Regions from separate parts of the Kitasatospora papulosa genome, predicted to be linked through region 1. Evidence: riboswitches for the same ligand, from Rfam matches in the RefSeq annotation. Region 1 holds a riboswitch; each other region holds the start of a gene.
The links. A riboswitch is a leader RNA that binds a small molecule or an ion and turns the genes downstream of it on or off. The one in region 1 is predicted to bind cobalamin.
Positions count from the first base shown of each region.

Region 2: it holds a riboswitch for cobalamin, as region 1 does, so the genes downstream of both, metE (5-methyltetrahydropteroyltriglutamate--homocysteine S-methyltransferase) here and OG362_RS29805 (ABC transporter substrate-binding protein) in region 1, are expected to answer to the same signal.
Region 3: it holds a riboswitch for cobalamin, as region 1 does, so the genes downstream of both, OG362_RS24930 (cobalamin biosynthesis protein) here and OG362_RS29805 (ABC transporter substrate-binding protein) in region 1, are expected to answer to the same signal.
Region 4: it holds a riboswitch for cobalamin, as region 1 does, so the genes downstream of both, OG362_RS10210 (ribonucleoside-diphosphate reductase subunit alpha) here and OG362_RS29805 (ABC transporter substrate-binding protein) in region 1, are expected to answer to the same signal.

Region 1 is NZ_CP108452.1:6,770,432-6,774,609, forward strand. Features, by position in the region: gene OG362_RS29790 (carbohydrate kinase family protein) at 1-198, shown strand, start outside; gene OG362_RS29795 (acyl-CoA dehydrogenase family protein) at 245-2,089, shown strand; gene OG362_RS29800 (hypothetical protein) at 2,086-2,250, shown strand; cobalamin riboswitch at 2,341-2,527, shown strand; gene OG362_RS29805 (ABC transporter substrate-binding protein) at 2,585-3,631, shown strand; gene OG362_RS29810 (FecCD family ABC transporter permease) at 3,628-4,178, shown strand, end outside.
Region 2 is NZ_CP108452.1:474,519-478,696, reverse strand. Features, by position in the region: gene metE (5-methyltetrahydropteroyltriglutamate--homocysteine S-methyltransferase) at 1-2,126, opposite strand, end outside; cobalamin riboswitch at 2,286-2,519, opposite strand; partial or broken gene OG362_RS01965 (alpha/beta fold hydrolase) at 2,597-2,800, opposite strand; gene OG362_RS01960 (ALF repeat-containing protein) at 3,038-3,625, shown strand; gene OG362_RS01955 (hypothetical protein) at 3,852-4,178, shown strand, end outside.
Region 3 is NZ_CP108452.1:5,695,351-5,699,528, forward strand. Features, by position in the region: gene OG362_RS24925 (cobyric acid synthase) at 1-1,207, opposite strand, end outside; gene OG362_RS24930 (cobalamin biosynthesis protein) at 1,204-2,148, opposite strand; cobalamin riboswitch at 2,277-2,404, opposite strand; gene OG362_RS24935 (hypothetical protein) at 2,558-2,779, opposite strand; gene OG362_RS24940 (inorganic phosphate transporter) at 2,792-4,042, opposite strand.
Region 4 is NZ_CP108452.1:2,465,011-2,469,188, forward strand. Features, by position in the region: gene mctP (monocarboxylate uptake permease MctP) at 1-1,070, shown strand, start outside; gene OG362_RS10205 (GNAT family N-acetyltransferase) at 1,195-1,695, shown strand; cobalamin riboswitch at 1,748-1,871, shown strand; gene OG362_RS10210 (ribonucleoside-diphosphate reductase subunit alpha) at 2,011-4,178, shown strand, end outside.

The sequences.
Region 1 (4,178 bases):
CACGCGCTGGCCTCGTACGGCCTGCTCGGAGCGGAGGGGCGCGCGGGGCTGCGCTCCCTGGACACCACCGTCCTCGGCGACGTGCTGCGCCACGCCGTCGCCTCGGCCGCCGTGACCGTCGCGCGGGCCGGGGCCCTGCCTCCCGACCGCGAGGAGCTCGACGCCGCGCTGGCGGGCGGGTCCGTCCCCGAGCGCTAGGGGCGTCCAGGGTGTCCTCGCCCGTACCCCGGTCGTTCATTTCGGTATGACCGTGACCCTTACCGACATCGCCCCACCGTCCACGACCGACCTGCTGACCGGCGTCCTCCTCGGTCCGGAGTTCCGCCGCGAACACGGCTTCTGGCAGCGGCTGATCAGCACAGAACCGTTCCGCCGCCCCGCCGGCGGAACGCCCGAGGAGCGACTGGCACTCGCCTACGAACGGCTGCGGGTCCTCAACCGGGCCCTCGACAGCGGAGCACGGCTCGCCGCCGACCCGCGGGCACTGGCCGCCCTGCACGCCTGGCTCGGCCCGGTGGACCCCGCGCTGACCACGGTGGCGGGCATCCACTACAACCTCTTCCTCGGCAGCCTCCTCGACCACGACAGCGTCGGCAGCCGCGATCTGTCGGACTACCTGACGATGCGGCGCATCGGGACCTTCCTCTGCACGGAGGTGGCGCACGGCAACAACGCGGCGGCCATGGAGACCACCGCGACGTACGACCGTGAACGGGACGGCTTTGTCCTGCACACACCGAACGCGGGTGCGCAGAAGTTCATGCCCAACACCAGCCCGGCGGGCGGGGCCAAGAGCGGACTGGTCGCGGCGCGGCTGGTGGCCGACGGCGCGGACCACGGGGTGCGCCTCTTCCTGGTGCCGCTCACCGACGACGCGGAGGCGCTCCCCGGCGTCCGGGTGCGCCTGCTGCCCGCGCGCATGGGCAGTCCCGTGGACCACTGCCTGACCTCGTTCGACCACCTGTTCGTGGCCCGAGACGCTCTGCTGGGGTCCGGCGAGGAGGGAGATGCCGAGGGGATGTTCAGGACGGAGCCGGGGGACCGGCGCCGGCGGTTCCTGACCTCGATCGGGCGGGTCACCCCCGGCCGGATCGCGATGAGCGCCTGTGCGGCCGGCTCGGCCCGCGCGACCCTCGCGGTGGCCGTGCGCTACGGCGGCCACCGGCTGATCTCCGGCAGCCGCGGCGCGCCCCCCGTGCCCGTCAACGCCCACCGGACCCACCACGGGCCACTCGCCTCGGCCATGGCCACCGTCTTCGCCATGACCCTGCTCTACCGCAGGGCGCAGGAGCGTTGGGAGGCCTGCGCGGACGGCGAGGGCCGGGCCGAGGCGGGGACGCTCGTCGATGTCGCCAAGGCGTGGATCACCTGGCGGGCCCGCGACGTCATCGTCGAGAGCCGTGAACGCTGCGGAGCCCAGGCGCTGCTCGAGAACAACGGCATGACCGAACTCGTCACGGGGGTGGAAGGGGCCATCACCGCGGAGGGCGACAACATCGCCCTGTACACCAAGGCGGCCGCCGACATGCTCTTCGCCGCCGATCCGGGCGGTGCGGGCACCCCGGCCCCGCACACCGGGGACCTCGCCGATCCGCGCTTCCTCGGCACGCTCCTCGCCTCGGTCCAGGAGATCTGGTTCGCCCGGGCCAGGGAGCGCGTGCTGTCGGCGACCGACGCCGACGCCCTCGGACGCTGGAACGCGGCCTCCGGCCCCGCGCTGCGCGGGGTCGAGGCCTATGCGTACCGGCAGGCCGCCGCGGCCTACGCCGAGGCCCGTGTCGCCCTCCCCGAAGGAGCCGCGAAGGACCGGCTGGGAGAGCTGGAGCGCCTGTTCGCCGTCGAGTGGCTGGCCCGCAACAGCGGTGACCTGCTGGCCGCCGGCCGCCTGAGCGGTGATCAGGTGGAGGCCCTGGCGGAGGACGCCGAGGACCTGATCGCCGCCGTCGCCGCGCACGCCCCGCAACTCGCCGACTCCTTCGCCCTGCCCGAGGCCCTGCTGGCCGACTGGCCGATCGCCGGCCCGGGCTACGCCGATGCCTACGACGACCCCGAGGGCCCCTGGAACACCGGTGCGGCGGAGGCCCGGTGAGCGCCCCGGGCAAGGAAGGGGCGACGGGGTTCGGCGAGCGCCTGGAGATCCTGGGTCTGCGCGCCGTTCTGCTGGCCTACTGGGGCACCGCGTCCGTGCTCTCCCGCTGCGGCGGGAAACCGCGGAGCAACGGCGGCGAATCGGTTCACCCCAAGCGCTGAACCGCCCGACGGCCGTCGCCGGTACGGATGGGGAGCGGACCGCACCCACCCACCGACCGGCGACGGCCCGGAGGCCGGCGGCACGCCGCGTGATAGCTTGCAGACGCCAGTCACACTCCACGTGGAGTCAGGGAATCCGGTGCGAATCCGGAGCTGACGCGCAGCGGTGAGGGGGACGGGCGGGGCCACGGCCACTGGGACACCCTCGGGTGCACCGGGAAGGCGCTCCGTCCGGACGAACCCGAGTCCGAAGACCTGCTGGCACCCGCTTCCGCACCGGGAGCGGAACACCGTACCGGGCTCCGCGCTTGAGCCCAGAGACGCAGAGGGACTCGTGCCGCCCATAGCCAGCACCGTACGCCGAACCGCCCTGCTCATCGCCGGACTTGTCCTCCTGACCGCCTGCGGCGGAGGCGGGAGCACGTCCGACGGCGCGGCGCGGGAGCGCTCCGCCGACGGCTTCCCCGTGACGCTGGAGAACTGCGGTCGCACGGTGACCGTCGACGCGGCCCCGCGGCGGGCCGTCTCGCTCAATCAGGGATCGACGGAGATCCTGCTCGCCCTGGGCCTCGCCGACCGCCTCGCCGGCACCGCGACCTGGACGGACCCGGTGATGAAGGGACTGGAGACGGACGAGGCCAAGGTGCCCCGCCTCGCGGAGAACCAGCCCTCCTCCGAGAAGGTGCTCGCGGAGGAACCCGACTTCGTCAGCGCGTCCTTCGAGTCCACCCTCGGCAAGGGCGGAGTGTCGTCCCGCGACCAGTTCGAGGAACTGGGTGTGCCCACGTACCTCTCACCCACCGACTGCGCGGGCAAGGACAACGCCGGCAGCAGCGACGGCTCCCGCACCGCACCACTGACCATGGACGGCGTCTACGGCGAAGTGCGTGACCTGGCCCAGGTGTTCGGCGTCCCGGAGCGGGGCGAGAAACTGATCCGCGCTCTCCGGGAACGGATCGAAAGGGCGACCGCCGGCGTCGACGCCTCCGACACGACCCTGCTCTACTGGTTCGCCAACGCCGAGGCGCCCTATCTGGCCGGTTGCTGCGGCGCCCCCGGCATCATCACGGGGGAGCTCGGCGCGAAGAACGTCTTCGACGACACGCACGAGGAATGGCCCCAGATCAACTGGGAGACGGTCGCCGACCGCAACCCCGACGTCCTGGTCATCGGTGACCTGACCCGTAAGTCGCAGACGGCCGAGAGCGCGAAGAAGAAGATCGAGTTCCTGGAGTCAAACCCCGCCACGAAGAATCTGGACGCCGTCCGCCACAAGCGCTACGTCCTGCTCAGCGGCCAGGCCATGAACCCGACCATCCGGACCGTCGAAGGCGTCGAGCGCGTCGCGGCGGGGCTGCGTTCGTTCGGGCTCGCGGAGTGACGAGGACCGAACCCGCACCGGACACGGAGACGCACCCGCCTCCGCCGGCGGGCACGGCCGTCGGCACACGGATCCTGCGTGACGGCCTCCTGTGGAGCGCCGGGATCGCCCTGCTGCTCCTGTCCGTCGCGGTGGCCGTGACGATCGGCCCCGCACGCATCTCCGTCCCGGACGTCTGGTCCGTGGTGGCCTCGCACCTCGGCCTGGGTGAAGGACGGCTGACCCCGATCCGGGACGGCATCATCTGGAACCTGCGCATGCCCCGCACCCTGCTCGCCGCGGTGTGCGGAGCCGGGCTCGCGGTGTGCGGCACCGTGATGCAGTCGCTGCTGCGCAACCCGCTCGCCGACCCCTTCGTCCTCGGCGTCTCGTCGGGGGCGTCCACCGGGGCGGTCGTGGTCGTCGTCCTGGGCGTCGGCGGGGGAGCGGTGTCCGTCTCGGGCGGTGCCTTCGTCGGGGCCCTGTGCTCGTTCGCCCTCGTCCTGCTGCTCAGCCACACGCTCGGCGGATCCACCGACCGGGTCGTGCTGTCCGGGGTCGCGGCCAT
Region 2 (4,178 bases), 6.3 Mb from region 1:
TGGATGTCGTAGACGCCGGGGCCCGCCTCGCGCGGGTAGCCGTGGTCCGCCAATTCGTGGGCCACCTGCATGTGGGAGCGGGCTGCCTCCAGGCTGATGACGTCGGCGTCGAGGTCGTCGATGGCCTGGACGATGTCACCGAACTCGGCGTAGCACATGTGGGTGTGGATCTGTGTGTCCGGCCGTACCCCGCTCGTCGACAGCCGGAACGCCTCGATCGCCCAGGCCAGGTAGGCGGGACGGCCGGCGGCGCGCAGCGGCAGCGTCTCGCGCAGAGCGGGCTCGTCCACCTGGATGACCGAGATGCCGGCCGATTCCAGGTCGTCGACCTCGTCGCGCAGGGCGAGGGCGACCTGGCGGGCGGTGTCGCCGAGCGGCTGGTCGTCGCGGACGAAGGACCAGGCGAGCATGGTGACCGGGCCGGTGAGCATGCCCTTGACGGGACGGTCGGTGAGCGACTGGGCGTACGTCGTCCAGCCCACCGTCATCGGTTCGGGGCGGGAGATGTCGCCGGCCAGGACCGGTGGGCGGACGTAGCGGGTGCCGTAGGACTGGACCCAGCCGTGCCGGGTGGCGAGGTATCCGCTCAGTCGCTCGGCGAAGTACTGCACCATGTCGTTGCGTTCGGGCTCGCCGTGCACGAGGACGTCGATGCCGGTCCTCTCCTGGTAGGAGATCACCTCGGCGATCTCCTTCCTGATCCGCTCGTCGTACCCGGCCGAGTCGGTCCTGCCGGTGCGCAGGTCGGCGCGCGCGGCGCGCAGTTCATCGGTCTGCGGGAACGAACCGACGGTGGTCGTCGGCAGCAGAGGAAGTCCGAGGTGGGCACGCTGGGCTGCGGCCCGGACCTCGTACGGCTGGGAGCGTCGGCCGTCGGCGTCCGTGACGGCGTCGGCCCTGGCCTGCACGGCAGGGTCGTAGGTGACGGGGGAGTCGGCGCGGGAGGTGAGGTCCGCCCGATTGGCTGCGATCTCGGCGGCGATGGCGTCGGTGCCCTCGGCCAGTCCCCTGGCCAGGGTGGCGACCTCCGCCGTCTTCTGCCGGGCGAAGGCGAGCCAGCGCAGGATCTCAGGGTCGATCTCCTCCTCGGCCGCCGTGTCGAGGGGGACGTGCAGGAGGGAGCAGGAGGTGGCGACGTCGACCCGGCCGGCGAGGCCGAGGAGCGTGGCGAGGGTGGCCAGCGACTTCTCGTAGTCGTTGATCCAGATGTTGCGGCCGTCGACCACGCCGGCGACGAGCCTTCGGCCGGGGAGTCCTCCGGCGGCCGCGAGGTCGTCGAGGTTGGCCGCCGCGGCGTCGGTGAAGTCGAGTGCCAGTCCGTCGATCGGGGTCCTCGCCAGGACGGGCAGGGCTTCCCCGAGCCGGTCGAAGTAGGAGGCGACGAGCAGTCCGGGGCGATCGGCGAGCCCGCCGAGCTGCGTGTAGGCCCGGGCGACGGCGTCGAGATCGGCCGGGGTGCGGTCCTGGACGAGTGCGGGTTCGTCGAGCTGCACCCACTCCGCCCCGGCCGCCCGCAGATCGGCGAGGACCTCGGCGTACACCGGAAGCAGACGGTCCAGGAGGGTGAGCGGCTCGAAGTCCGCGGCGACGCCGGGCGCGGGCTTGGCGAGGAGCAGATAGGTGACCGGGCCGACGAGGACGGGCCGGGCGGTCAGCCCCAGGGCGACGGCCTCGTCGAGTTCGGCGACCTGCTTCGCGGAGTTCGCGGCGAAGACGGTGTCCGGGCCCAGTTCCGGAACCAGGTAGTGGTAGTTGGTGTCGAACCACTTGGTCATCTCCAGCGGTGCGGCCTCCTGCGTGCCGCGCGCCATAGCGAAGTACCCGTCGAGGGGATCGGCGGCAACCGCCTCGCGATGGCGGTCCGGGACGGCTCCCACCATGACGCTGGTGTCCAGCACATGGTCGTAATAGGAGAAGTCCCCGGTCGGGACCTCGTCGATGCCGGCCTCGCTCAGCTGCCGCCAGGTGTCGCGGCGCAGTCCGGCGGCGGTGGCGCGGAGGGCGTCCGGGGTGACCCGCCCCTTCCAATAGCCTTCGACGGCCTTCTTCAGTTCCCGGTTCTGTCCCTGCCGGGGGTAGCCGTACACCGTGGACCGCGTTGCCGCGGTCGTGTGTTCGGTGGTCACGGAGATCTCCTTCGCGAGATGAATCCCTGAGATCCCGGCGACGGGACGGGAGCGCGAAGGGGTGACCCACCTGGCGGAGGGCGTCGTGCGACGCGCGGATCCGCCCGGTACGTACGCCGACCCGCCCACGAGGTCACCGGGATGTCCGCGCACGGTTCGTCCGAGCGCGGGCAGTTGGCAGGTCTTCGGACTCGCGGGCACGCCCTCGAAGAGGACACCTAGTGGCCGTCGCTTCCCAGGCCCGGTTCGTCGGACCCAGTGCGTGATGACGGCGGTCGTTCCCGCTCACCGCTGCGGGGCAGTCCCGGATTTCCACCGGGTTCCCTCTTGCGACGCATCCCGTCTGGCGGACGGGGCGAACCAGCTGCGCCTACCAGCATACTGATCGTTTCAAAATGAAGTTTGGAGTCATCTCAAGCAGATGATGCTGCTGGCGAGTTGGAGCAGGTTGAGGTGGATGTCCGCGCGCACGGATGACGCTCGCTCGCGCCGTGCCCGCGCTGATCGACCGCGACGACCCGATACCGGGCAATCAGCCGCGAGGCCACCACCTCCCACTCACCCGCATGACCGGCCAAGCCGTGCAGCAGCACGACCGGCTCCCCCGGCCTGCCCCGGTCCCGGCAGACAAGCCGAACCCCGTCGCGCACCGCCACACGCTCGGACCACACCACGACCGCCCCCCAGGAATCCTCTCGCCCCGATCATGCCCCGACAGCCACGAGCCGCGCTCAAGGCCGCCCTTCTCGAAGGCGCGTCGCCCTGAAACACCGGCCACGTCCGCGGCGACGGTGCCCTGTGACCGCAGCGGGGCGACTGCCACTGTCAGACCCAGGTGGCAGCATCACCGAAGTGAACGCCCTGAGGCGTCCTCAACTCACCTACGTAGCAAACGAAGAGGAGCATTCCCCTTGCGACTGCCTCACGTAACGCCCGGCATTGCCGCAGGCATCCTTGCCCCGGCCCTCCTGCTCGCCACCCCGTCCTTCGCCGCTACGGCGGCACCGACCGCGGTGACGGTGCCCGCGGTGTCCTCGTCCGCGGACGAGCCGGACCCCGACGACCTGAGGGTGACCATAGTCCGGATCCTCGCCGACCCGGACAGCGGCCGACGTGTGACACGAGAAGCCAACGCCCTCCTGGACGCCAACGACCCCGAGGCGATGCGCGCCTGGCTGGAGACCGGCTACCGCATCGCCCAGGCCGAGGACGACCGCGTCGCCATCACGCGTCTGCTCGCCGACCCCGACAGCGGCCGGCGCGTCATCGCCGAGGCCAACGCCCTCCTGGACGCCAATGACCCCGAGGCGATGCGCGCCTGGCTGGAGACCGGCTACCGCATCGCCCAGGCCGAGGACGACCGCGTCGCCATCGCCCGCATCCTCGCCGATTCGTCCATCAGCCCGGCCCTGCGCGCGGCAGCCAACGCCGCCCTGGACGACAACACACCCGAAGCACTGCGCCACTTCCTGGAAGTCGGCAGGTACCAGGTCGCCTGACCGGCACAGCGCCGCACCACAGCGCGTCGCCCGGGTGGCACCCCCTGCCGCACGCCCGGTCGCCGGAACGCCGAGAATCCGGGCGGGGCCGCCTGCACCTCTGTGTGCAGGCGGCCCCGTCCGGCAGGCCCTGTGTCGGCTCGGCGCCCTCCGCAGAGCTCCGTGGCCTCGCCGCCCGGTGCGGCACCGGCCACTGACACCTCCGACAGCAGAAAGCGCATTTTCGATGACCACACAACCCCTACGCACCGAGCGCAGCGGTCCGCAGACCGCTTCCGTCGTGACCGACCTGCCGTTCAAGCCTCAGCTCGTCAAAGCGGTGTTCAGGGACGTGACCTCGTTGCACGTCTCCCGGTCGGCCGCGTGGGCCGCCGCGTCGGTGACGCGGACCGTGCTGACGGAGATCATCGAGGGCGCGAGAAGCGCGGCGGCCGAGGAGGTCAGAAAGAGGCTGATTCCCAAGGACCTCATCTCGGCGATCGACCGGAACGTCGAGGTGGAGGTTGGATCGGCGTGGTACCTGCACAGCCCGACCTTCCACGGCCTGATGGGC
Region 3 (4,178 bases), 1.1 Mb from region 1:
CGGCGACCCCGTGATGGATCTCGTAGCCCTCCACCGGTTCCCCCAGCGCCGTCCCGACCGGCCGGGCCAGCACCTTCTCGCGGCCGAAGCGGACCCGCACCGGCAGCAGCCCGAGCCCCTCGACGCGACCGGCCCGCGACTCCACGTCGTCCTCGATGTGCTCGCCCAGGACCTGGAACCCGCCGCAGATCCCCAGCACCGGCCGCCCCTCGGCGGCCCGCCGCAGCAGGGCGTCCGCCAGACCGCGCTCCCGCAGCCACGCCAGGGCCTTCACGGTGCCCCGCGTCCCCGGCACGATCACCAGGTCCGCGTCGACCAGCTCCTCCGCGCGGTCCACGAACCGCACCACCACGCCCGGCTCGGCCGCCAGCGCGTCCACGTCGGTGAAGTTCGACATCAGCGGCACGGCGCACACCGCGACCCGCAGGACGTCCTCGCCGTGCGGCGGCGCGACGACCGACTCCCGCACGGCGCCGCGCATCGACACCCGCAGCCCGTCCTCCTCGTCGATGCCCAGACCGTGGGCGTACGGCAGCACCCCGAAGGTCCGCCGGCCCGTGAGCCCGAGCAGCATGTCCAGACCGGGTTCCAGCAGCGACACGTCACCGCGGAACTTGTTGACGAGGTATCCGGCGACCAGCGACTGGTCCTCCGGGCTCAGCAGCGCCGTCGTGCCGAAGAACGAGGCGAACACGCCGCCCCGGTCGATGTCGCCCACCACCAGCACCGGGAACCGCGCCGCCCGCGCGATGCCCATGTTCACGATGTCCGTACGCCGCAGATTGATCTCGGCCGGACTGCCCGCCCCCTCGCAGATCACCGCGTCATAGGTACCCCGCAGCTGCTCCAGGCAGTCCGTGACCGTCCCCAGGAGGGCCTCCTGCCGCCCCCCGTGATAGCCGCGCGCACTCATCTCGCCGACCGGCCTGCCCATGAGGACGACCTGGCTGGAGCGGTCACCGCCGGGCTTGAGCAGCACCGGGTTCATCAGCGCCGACGGCTCCACCCGGGCGGCCTGCGCCTGCATCGCCTGGGCGCGGCCGATCTCCGCCCCCTCCCGGGTGACGAACGAGTTCAGCGACATGTTCTGCGCCTTGAAGGGCGCGACCTTCACCCCCCGGCGCACCAGCCACCGGCAGATCCCGGCCGTGACGACGCTCTTGCCCGCGTCCGACGTCGTTCCGGCGACCAGCAGTCCGCCGTTCATGTGGCTCTCCGTCCCCTGGCCAGCCGCCCCGCCGCGCACACGGCGAGGGCCAGCACACTCACCCGGCGCGACAGCCGCACCGCCCGTTCGATGTCCGTGACCCGTACGTCCCGGCCCGCCCCGCCGTTGAGCACCGGCCGGTGCTCCACCCGTCCGCCGTAGGCGAGGGTGCCGCCGAGCCGCACGCCGAGCGCTCCCGCGAACGCCGCCTCCACCGGGCCCGCGTTGGGGCTGGGATGACGGTGCGCGTCGGCCCGCCAGGCACGGACGGCCTCGCGGGGGCGGCCTCCGGCGGCGACGGCGAGCGCCGCGGTCAGCCGGGCCCCCGGCCAGCCGGCGACGTCGTCGAGCCGGGCCGAGGCCCAGCCGTAGCGCCGGTGTCGGGGCGACTTGTGCCCGACCATCGCGTCGAGCGTGTTGACGGCCCGGAAGCCGACCAGCCCCGGCACCCCGCCGAGCGCACCCCACACCAGGGCCCCCACGACGGCGTCGGAGGTGTTCTCGGCGACGGACTCCACCACCGCGCGGGCGATGCCCGGCCCGTCCAGCGCCTGGGGGTCCCGGCCGCACAGGTGCGGCAGCCGCTCCCGGGCCAGCTCGATGTCCCCGGCGGCCAGGGCCCCGCCGATGGCGCGCGCCTCGCGGCCCAGCGACGTGCCCCCGACGACGGACCAGGTGGCGGCGGCCGTCAGCGCCACGGCGGCGGCCGGACGGTTCCGTACGGCACGCGCGGCCAGCGCGGCGGCGCCCGTGGCGCCCCCGGCGCAGACGAGCGTGTGCAGGACGCCCCAGCCGCGGTGGTCGCGCCACAGCAGGTTCTCGGCACGGGTCGCGGCACGTCCGAAGGCGGCGACGGGGTGGCCCCGCCGGGGGTCACCGAGCAGCAGGTCGCCGATCAGCCCCGCGGCGGCGCCGTACGCGAATACGCGGTCGGCTCGCACCGCTCAGCCGGCCGTCGTGCCTCGGAGGGCCTTCTCGGCAGGTGGTGCGGTGACCGGCTCGGGGCAGCCCGACATGGCGTATGTCCTCACTCAGGGTCCGCGCCCTGGTTCGACGTGACCGGCGACGAGAGTCTCCTGGCTCCCGGATCCGCAGTCCTCCGGCCTTCCGGTCCGCGGTGGCGGACCGTGAATTCCGTGTGGAGGCTGCTCCCCGGTGACAGTGGCGGGACCGCGCCGGATTCGCACCGGCTTCCTCTCCTGTCGCCGTGAATGGCTCCGGCAGTCCACCACGCTCCGCGAACGTCCGTCAACCTGCCGTTGACCTGCGAGGCTTCGGTGTGCTCAGACGCACATCGGGCCGGACACACACGGAGTGTGTCCGGCCCGACGCGGTCGCCCGCCCGAGGAGTCAGACGACGATCAGGAAGATCCCGTAGGCGACCGCCGCCGCGCACAGGGCGAAGCAGGCGTACGCGCCGGTGCGTGCCAGGACGCCGCCACCGCCGCCCTGCGCCGTCGCCGTCTGCTTGGCGAGACCGGTGATGCCGAGGGTGAAGAGGCCGACCAGCGCGACGGTGATCACGAGGCTGACGCCGAAGACGGACGCGAGAGCTGCCCAGTCGATGTTCATGCGGATCTGTCCTTACACCGTGGCCGGCCGGTCGGCCGGGGTCTCGGCCGTCGGGGCGTGGATGGTGGTCTTGAGGTCCGGGACGTTCAGACCGGCGGGCGGCGGGCTGACGGCCGCGATGGCGGTCGTGACGACGCCCGCGGGCTCGTCCCCGGTCGCGTTCACATTGGTGTGGTCGACCGGCTTGCGGCGTGACAGCAGCCAGATGGCGCCGGAGCCGGCGACGAGCAGGACGGCGACCACCGCGACGCCCCAGGGGCCCTGCTTGGTCAGGAACTCGGCTCCCGCGCCGACCAGGCCGGCGGCCGGCAGCGTCAGACCCCAGGCGACGAACATCCGGGTGGCGGTGGACCAGCGGACCACGCCCCCCTTGCGTCCGAGGCCCGCGCCCATGACGGCACCCGAGCAGGACTGGGTGGTCGAGAGGGAGAAGCCGAGGTGCGAGGAGGCCAGGATGACCGTGGCCGCGCTCGTCTGGGCCGCGAAGCCCTGCGGCGGACGCAGGTCGGTGAGGCCGCTGCCCATGGTGCGGATGATGCGCCAGCCGCCGAGGTAGGTGCCCAGGGCGATGGCGATACCGGCGGAGGCGATGACCCAGACCGGCGGGTTGGAACCGGGGGCGAGGACGCCGCCGGTGACCAGGGCCAGGGTGATGATGCCCATGGTCTTCTGCGCGTCGTTGGTGCCGTGGGCGAGCGACACCAGGCCGGCCGAGGCGATCTGGCCGGCGCGGTACCCCTTGGCCGTGGACTTGAGCTGGGCCTCGTCGGTGATCTTCCGGTTGAGGCGGTACGTCAGCTTTGTGGCCAGCAGCGCGGCGACTCCGGCCACCAGGGGCGCGGCGATCGCGGGCAGCAGGACCTTCGTGACGACGGTGCCGCCGTTGATCGAGGACCAGCCGGCCGACATCACCGCGGCGCCGATGAGGCCGCCGAAGAGTGCGTGGGAGGAACTGGAGGGCAGGCCGACCAGCCAGGTCAGCAGATTCCACAGGATCGCGCCGACGAGCGCGGCGAAGATGACCTCGGTTCTGAGGCCGTTCTCGTTGATGATCCCGCCGGAGATCGTCTTGGCGACCTCCACCGACAGGAACGCGCCGACGAGGTTGAGAACGGCGGACATGGCCACCGCTGTCTTGGGCTTGAGAGCGCCGGTCGAGATGGTGGTGGCCATCGCGTTGGCGGTGTCGTGGAAACCGTTCGTGAAATCGAACACGAGAGCTGTTACGACAACAATCGCAAGCAGCAGCGTGATGTGTTCCATTTACCCAGGCAATCGTTCGACGTCATTGGCACGGGGAACGTAAGCAACCTGGGTGAACGGAAGATGAACTGGGCAGGGCGGCACGGTGACCCCAAGCGCGTGGGCGGGTTCCGCTTGTGTGCGCGACGCGTGGGGC
Region 4 (4,178 bases), 4.3 Mb from region 1:
CGCTCATCGCGTTCGTCAAGGACGGCCTGATCTATCTGGTCATCGCCGTGGCGATCATCTACATCCCGATCAAGCTCGGCGGGTTCGACGACATCTTCGCCAAGGCGAGCGAGGCGTTCTCGGCGAAGAACGAGGCCGCGGGCAAGCCCGTGGCGGGCCTCGTCCCGGGCGACATGGGCCAGTGGGGCTACGCCACCCTGGCGCTGGGTTCGGCGCTCGCGCTCTTCATGTATCCCCACTCGATCACGGCGACGCTCTCCAGCCGCAGCCGTGAGGTGATCCGGCGCAACACCACGATCCTGCCGCTGTACTCGCTGATGCTGGGCCTGCTGGCCCTGCTCGGGTTCATGGCGATCGCAGCCGGGATCAAGGTGGACAACGGACAGCTCGCGATCCCGCAGCTGTTCGAGAACATGTTCCCCGACTGGTTCGCGGGCGTGGCCTTCGCCGCGATCGGGATTGGCGCCCTCGTGCCGGCCGCGATCATGTCGATCGCCGCGGCGAACCTCTTCACCCGCAACATCTACAAGGACTTCATCAGGCCGGACGCCACCCCGGCCCAGGAGACCAAGGTCTCCAAGCTGGTCTCGCTGCTGGTCAAGGTCGGTGCGCTGGCCTTCGTCCTCACCATGGACAAGACGGTCGCGATCAACTTCCAGCTGCTGGGCGGTATCTGGATCCTCCAGACGATGCCGGCCCTGGTGGGCGGCCTGTTCACCCGGTGGTTCCACCGCTGGGCCCTGATCGCCGGCTGGGCGGTCGGCATGCTCTACGGCACGGTGGCCGCGTACGGCGTCGCCAGCCCGACCCAGAAGCACTTCGGCGGGTCCTCGAAGGAGATCCCGGGCATCGGCGAGATCGGCTACATCGGTCTCACCGCGATCGTGCTGAACATCGTCGTGGTGGTCGTGCTGACCTTCGTGCTCAACGCCCTGAAGGCCCCGGCCGGCGTGGACGAGACCTCGCCGTCCGACTACACGGCGGACGCCGGCGACCCCGGCGTCAAGACCGAGCTCCCGCCGGCCACGGTGGGTGCGCCGGGCGACGACGAGCCGGTGCGACGGGCCTAGGACCCGCGCCGTCCGTCCCGGCGGGGATCCCCCCGCCGGGACGTTCGAGCGGAGGCCGCGGGGTTCCGGTGCCGCCCCGGAAAGAGCGTGCGCCCGGCCCCGCGCCCGGGGCAGACTGTCGCGCATGGATGTCACGATCAGACCTGTGCGCGCCGAGGAGTACGAGGCCCTGGGCGAGATCACGGCCCAGGCGTACCTCGGTGACGGACTGCTGGACTTCGGCACCGGCGACCCCTACCTGGAGCAGCTCCGCGCCGTCGGGCGACGGGCCGCCGAGGCCCTGGTGCTGGCCGCGGTGGACGCCGGGGGCGAGCTGCTGGGCGGTGTCACCTACGTCGCGCCCGGCAGCCCGTGGGCGGACGTCGCCGGCCCGGACGAGGCCGAGTTCCGGATGCTGGCCGTCTCCGGGACGGCGCGCGGGCGCGGTGCGGGCGAGGCGCTGGTGCGGGCCTGCGTGGACCGGGCACGCGCCGCGGGCGGCCTCTCCGGGATCGTCCTGTCGACCCGGTCGTCGATGGAGGCCGCCCACCGGATCTACCGCCGCCTGGGCTTCGTACGGACGCCGGAGCGGGACTGGAGCCCTCTGCCGGGCTTCACCCTCCTGACGTTCCGTCTCCCTCTCTGACCCGTCACGACACTACATGTGGGGGCCGCCGCAATCGGCGGCCCCCACATGTATGCTCGACCTCGCTGTCGCCGCAGGGGAATCCGGTGCGAATCCGGAACTGTCCCGCAACGGTGTGATCGGTGCGTATACGCGCACCGCGGAGTCCGAGGACCTGTCGACAGTGCGTCCGGCTCGACCGAACCGGACGCAGAGACGTCCGGGCCCCGCGGAGGGCCGGTGGACGCCGCGCGCACCGTGCTGCCCTCCCCCGGGTTCCCTGTGTTCCGGCTGCCCCGCTCCCGCAGGCCCTGAGCCGAGCGAGGGATAGCCCCAGTGACCATCGCGCCAGCCGACCCGGTTTCAGCCGCGGAATCCGAAGGCCGTACGACCGACGCGCCCGGGACCGCCCTGCTGCGGACCCTGACCGGCCTCACCGCCGATCTCCCCGACACCGACCCCGGACGGGTCGCCGCCGCCGCCCTGCGCGGCCGCAGCGCGCGGTCGGACGAGGCGGAACTGCGCTCGCTGGCCACCGAGGCCGCCGCCGGCCTGATCTCGGAGGACCCGTCCTACTCGCGGCTCGCCGCCCGGCTCCTCACCCGGGCCGTCGCGGACGAGGCCGCCGGACAGGGCGCCGTCTCCTTCTCGGCCTCGGTCGCCGTCGGGCACCGCGAGGGCCTGATCGCGGACCGTACGGCCGAGTTCGTCACCCTGCACGCCGCCGCACTCGACGCCCTGGTCGACCGGGCCCTCGCCGACGGCGCGGACGACCGCTTCGGCTACTTCGGGCTGCGGACACTGCACAGCCGGTACCTGCTGCGGCACCCGCTCACCCGCCAGGTCATCGAGACCCCGCAGCACTTCATGCTGCGCGTCGCCGCCGGGCTGGCCGAGGACACCTCCGAGCGGGCCCTGGAGGAAGTGGCCGCCCTGTACGGCCTGATGAACCGGCTCGACTACCTGCCCTCCTCCCCCACCCTGTTCAACTCCGGCACCCGTCATCCGCAGATGTCGTCCTGCTACCTGCTGGACTCGCCGATGGACGAGCTCGACTCGATCTACGACCGCTACCACCAGGTGGCACGGCTCTCCAAGCACGCGGGCGGCATCGGGCTCTCCTACTCCCGCATCCGCGCCCGGGGTTCACTCATCCGGGGGACCAACGGGCACTCCAACGGCATCGTGCCGTTCCTGAAGACGCTCGACGCCTCGGTCGCGGCGGTCAACCAGGGAGGACGGCGCAAGGGTGCGGCCGCCGTCTACCTGGAGACCTGGCACGCGGACATCGAGGAGTTCCTGGAGCTGCGCGACAACACCGGCGAGGACCAGCGGCGTACGCACAACCTCAACCTCGCGCACTGGATCCCGGACGAGTTCATGCGCCGGGTCGACGCGGACACGCAGTGGTCGCTGTTCTCCCCGGCCGACGCGCCCGAACTGGTGGACCTGTGGGGGGACGAGTTCGACGCGGCCTACCGCGCGGCCGAGGCGAAGGGGCTGGCCCGCAGGACCCTGCCGGCACGTGAGCTGTACGGCCGGATGATGCGCACCCTCGCGCAGACCGGCCAGGGCTGGATGACGTTCAAGGACGCCTCCAACCGCACGGCCAACCAGACCGCCGAGCCGGGCCGGGTCGTGCACTCCTCGAACCTCTGCACGGAGATCCTGGAGGTCACCGACGACGGCGAGACGGCCGTCTGCAACCTCGGGTCGGTCAACCTCGGCGCGTTCGTCGCGGAGGGCACCATCGACTGGGAGCGGCTGGACGCCACCGTCCGCACCGCGGTGACCTTCCTCGACCGCGTCGTGGACATCAACTTCTACCCGACGGAGCAGGCCGGCCGGTCCAACGCCCGCTGGCGCCCGGTGGGCCTGGGCGCGATGGGCCTCCAGGACGTCTTCTTCCAGCTGCGGCTGCCGTTCGACTCCCCCGAGGCCCGCGCGCTGTCCACGAAGATCTCCGAGCGCATCATGCTCGCCGCCTACGAGGCCTCCTGCGACCTCGCGGAGCGGTCCGGCCCGCTGCCGGCGTGGTCCGAGACCCGCGCCGCCCGGGGCGTGCTGCACCCGGACCACTACGACACCGAGCTGCACTGGCCGGAGCGCTGGGACGCCCTGCGCGCCCGGGTCGCGAGGACCGGCATGCGCAACTCGCTGCTGCTGGCCATCGCGCCGACGGCGACGATCGCCTCGATCGCCGGGGTGTACGAGTGCATCGAGCCGCAGGTCTCCAACCTTTTCAAGCGCGAGACGCTCAGCGGCGAGTTCCTCCAGGTCAACGCCTATCTGGTGGACGAGCTGAAGAAGCTCGGCGTCTGGGACGCCCGGACCCGCGAGGCGCTCCGCGAGGCGAGCGGCTCCGTGCAGGGCTTCGCCTGGATCCCCGAGGACGTGCGGGCGCTGTACCGCACGGCGTGGGAGATCCCGCAGCGCGGCCTGATCGACATGGCGGCGGCACGCACGCCGTTCCTCGACCAGAGCCAGTCGCTGAACCTGTTCCT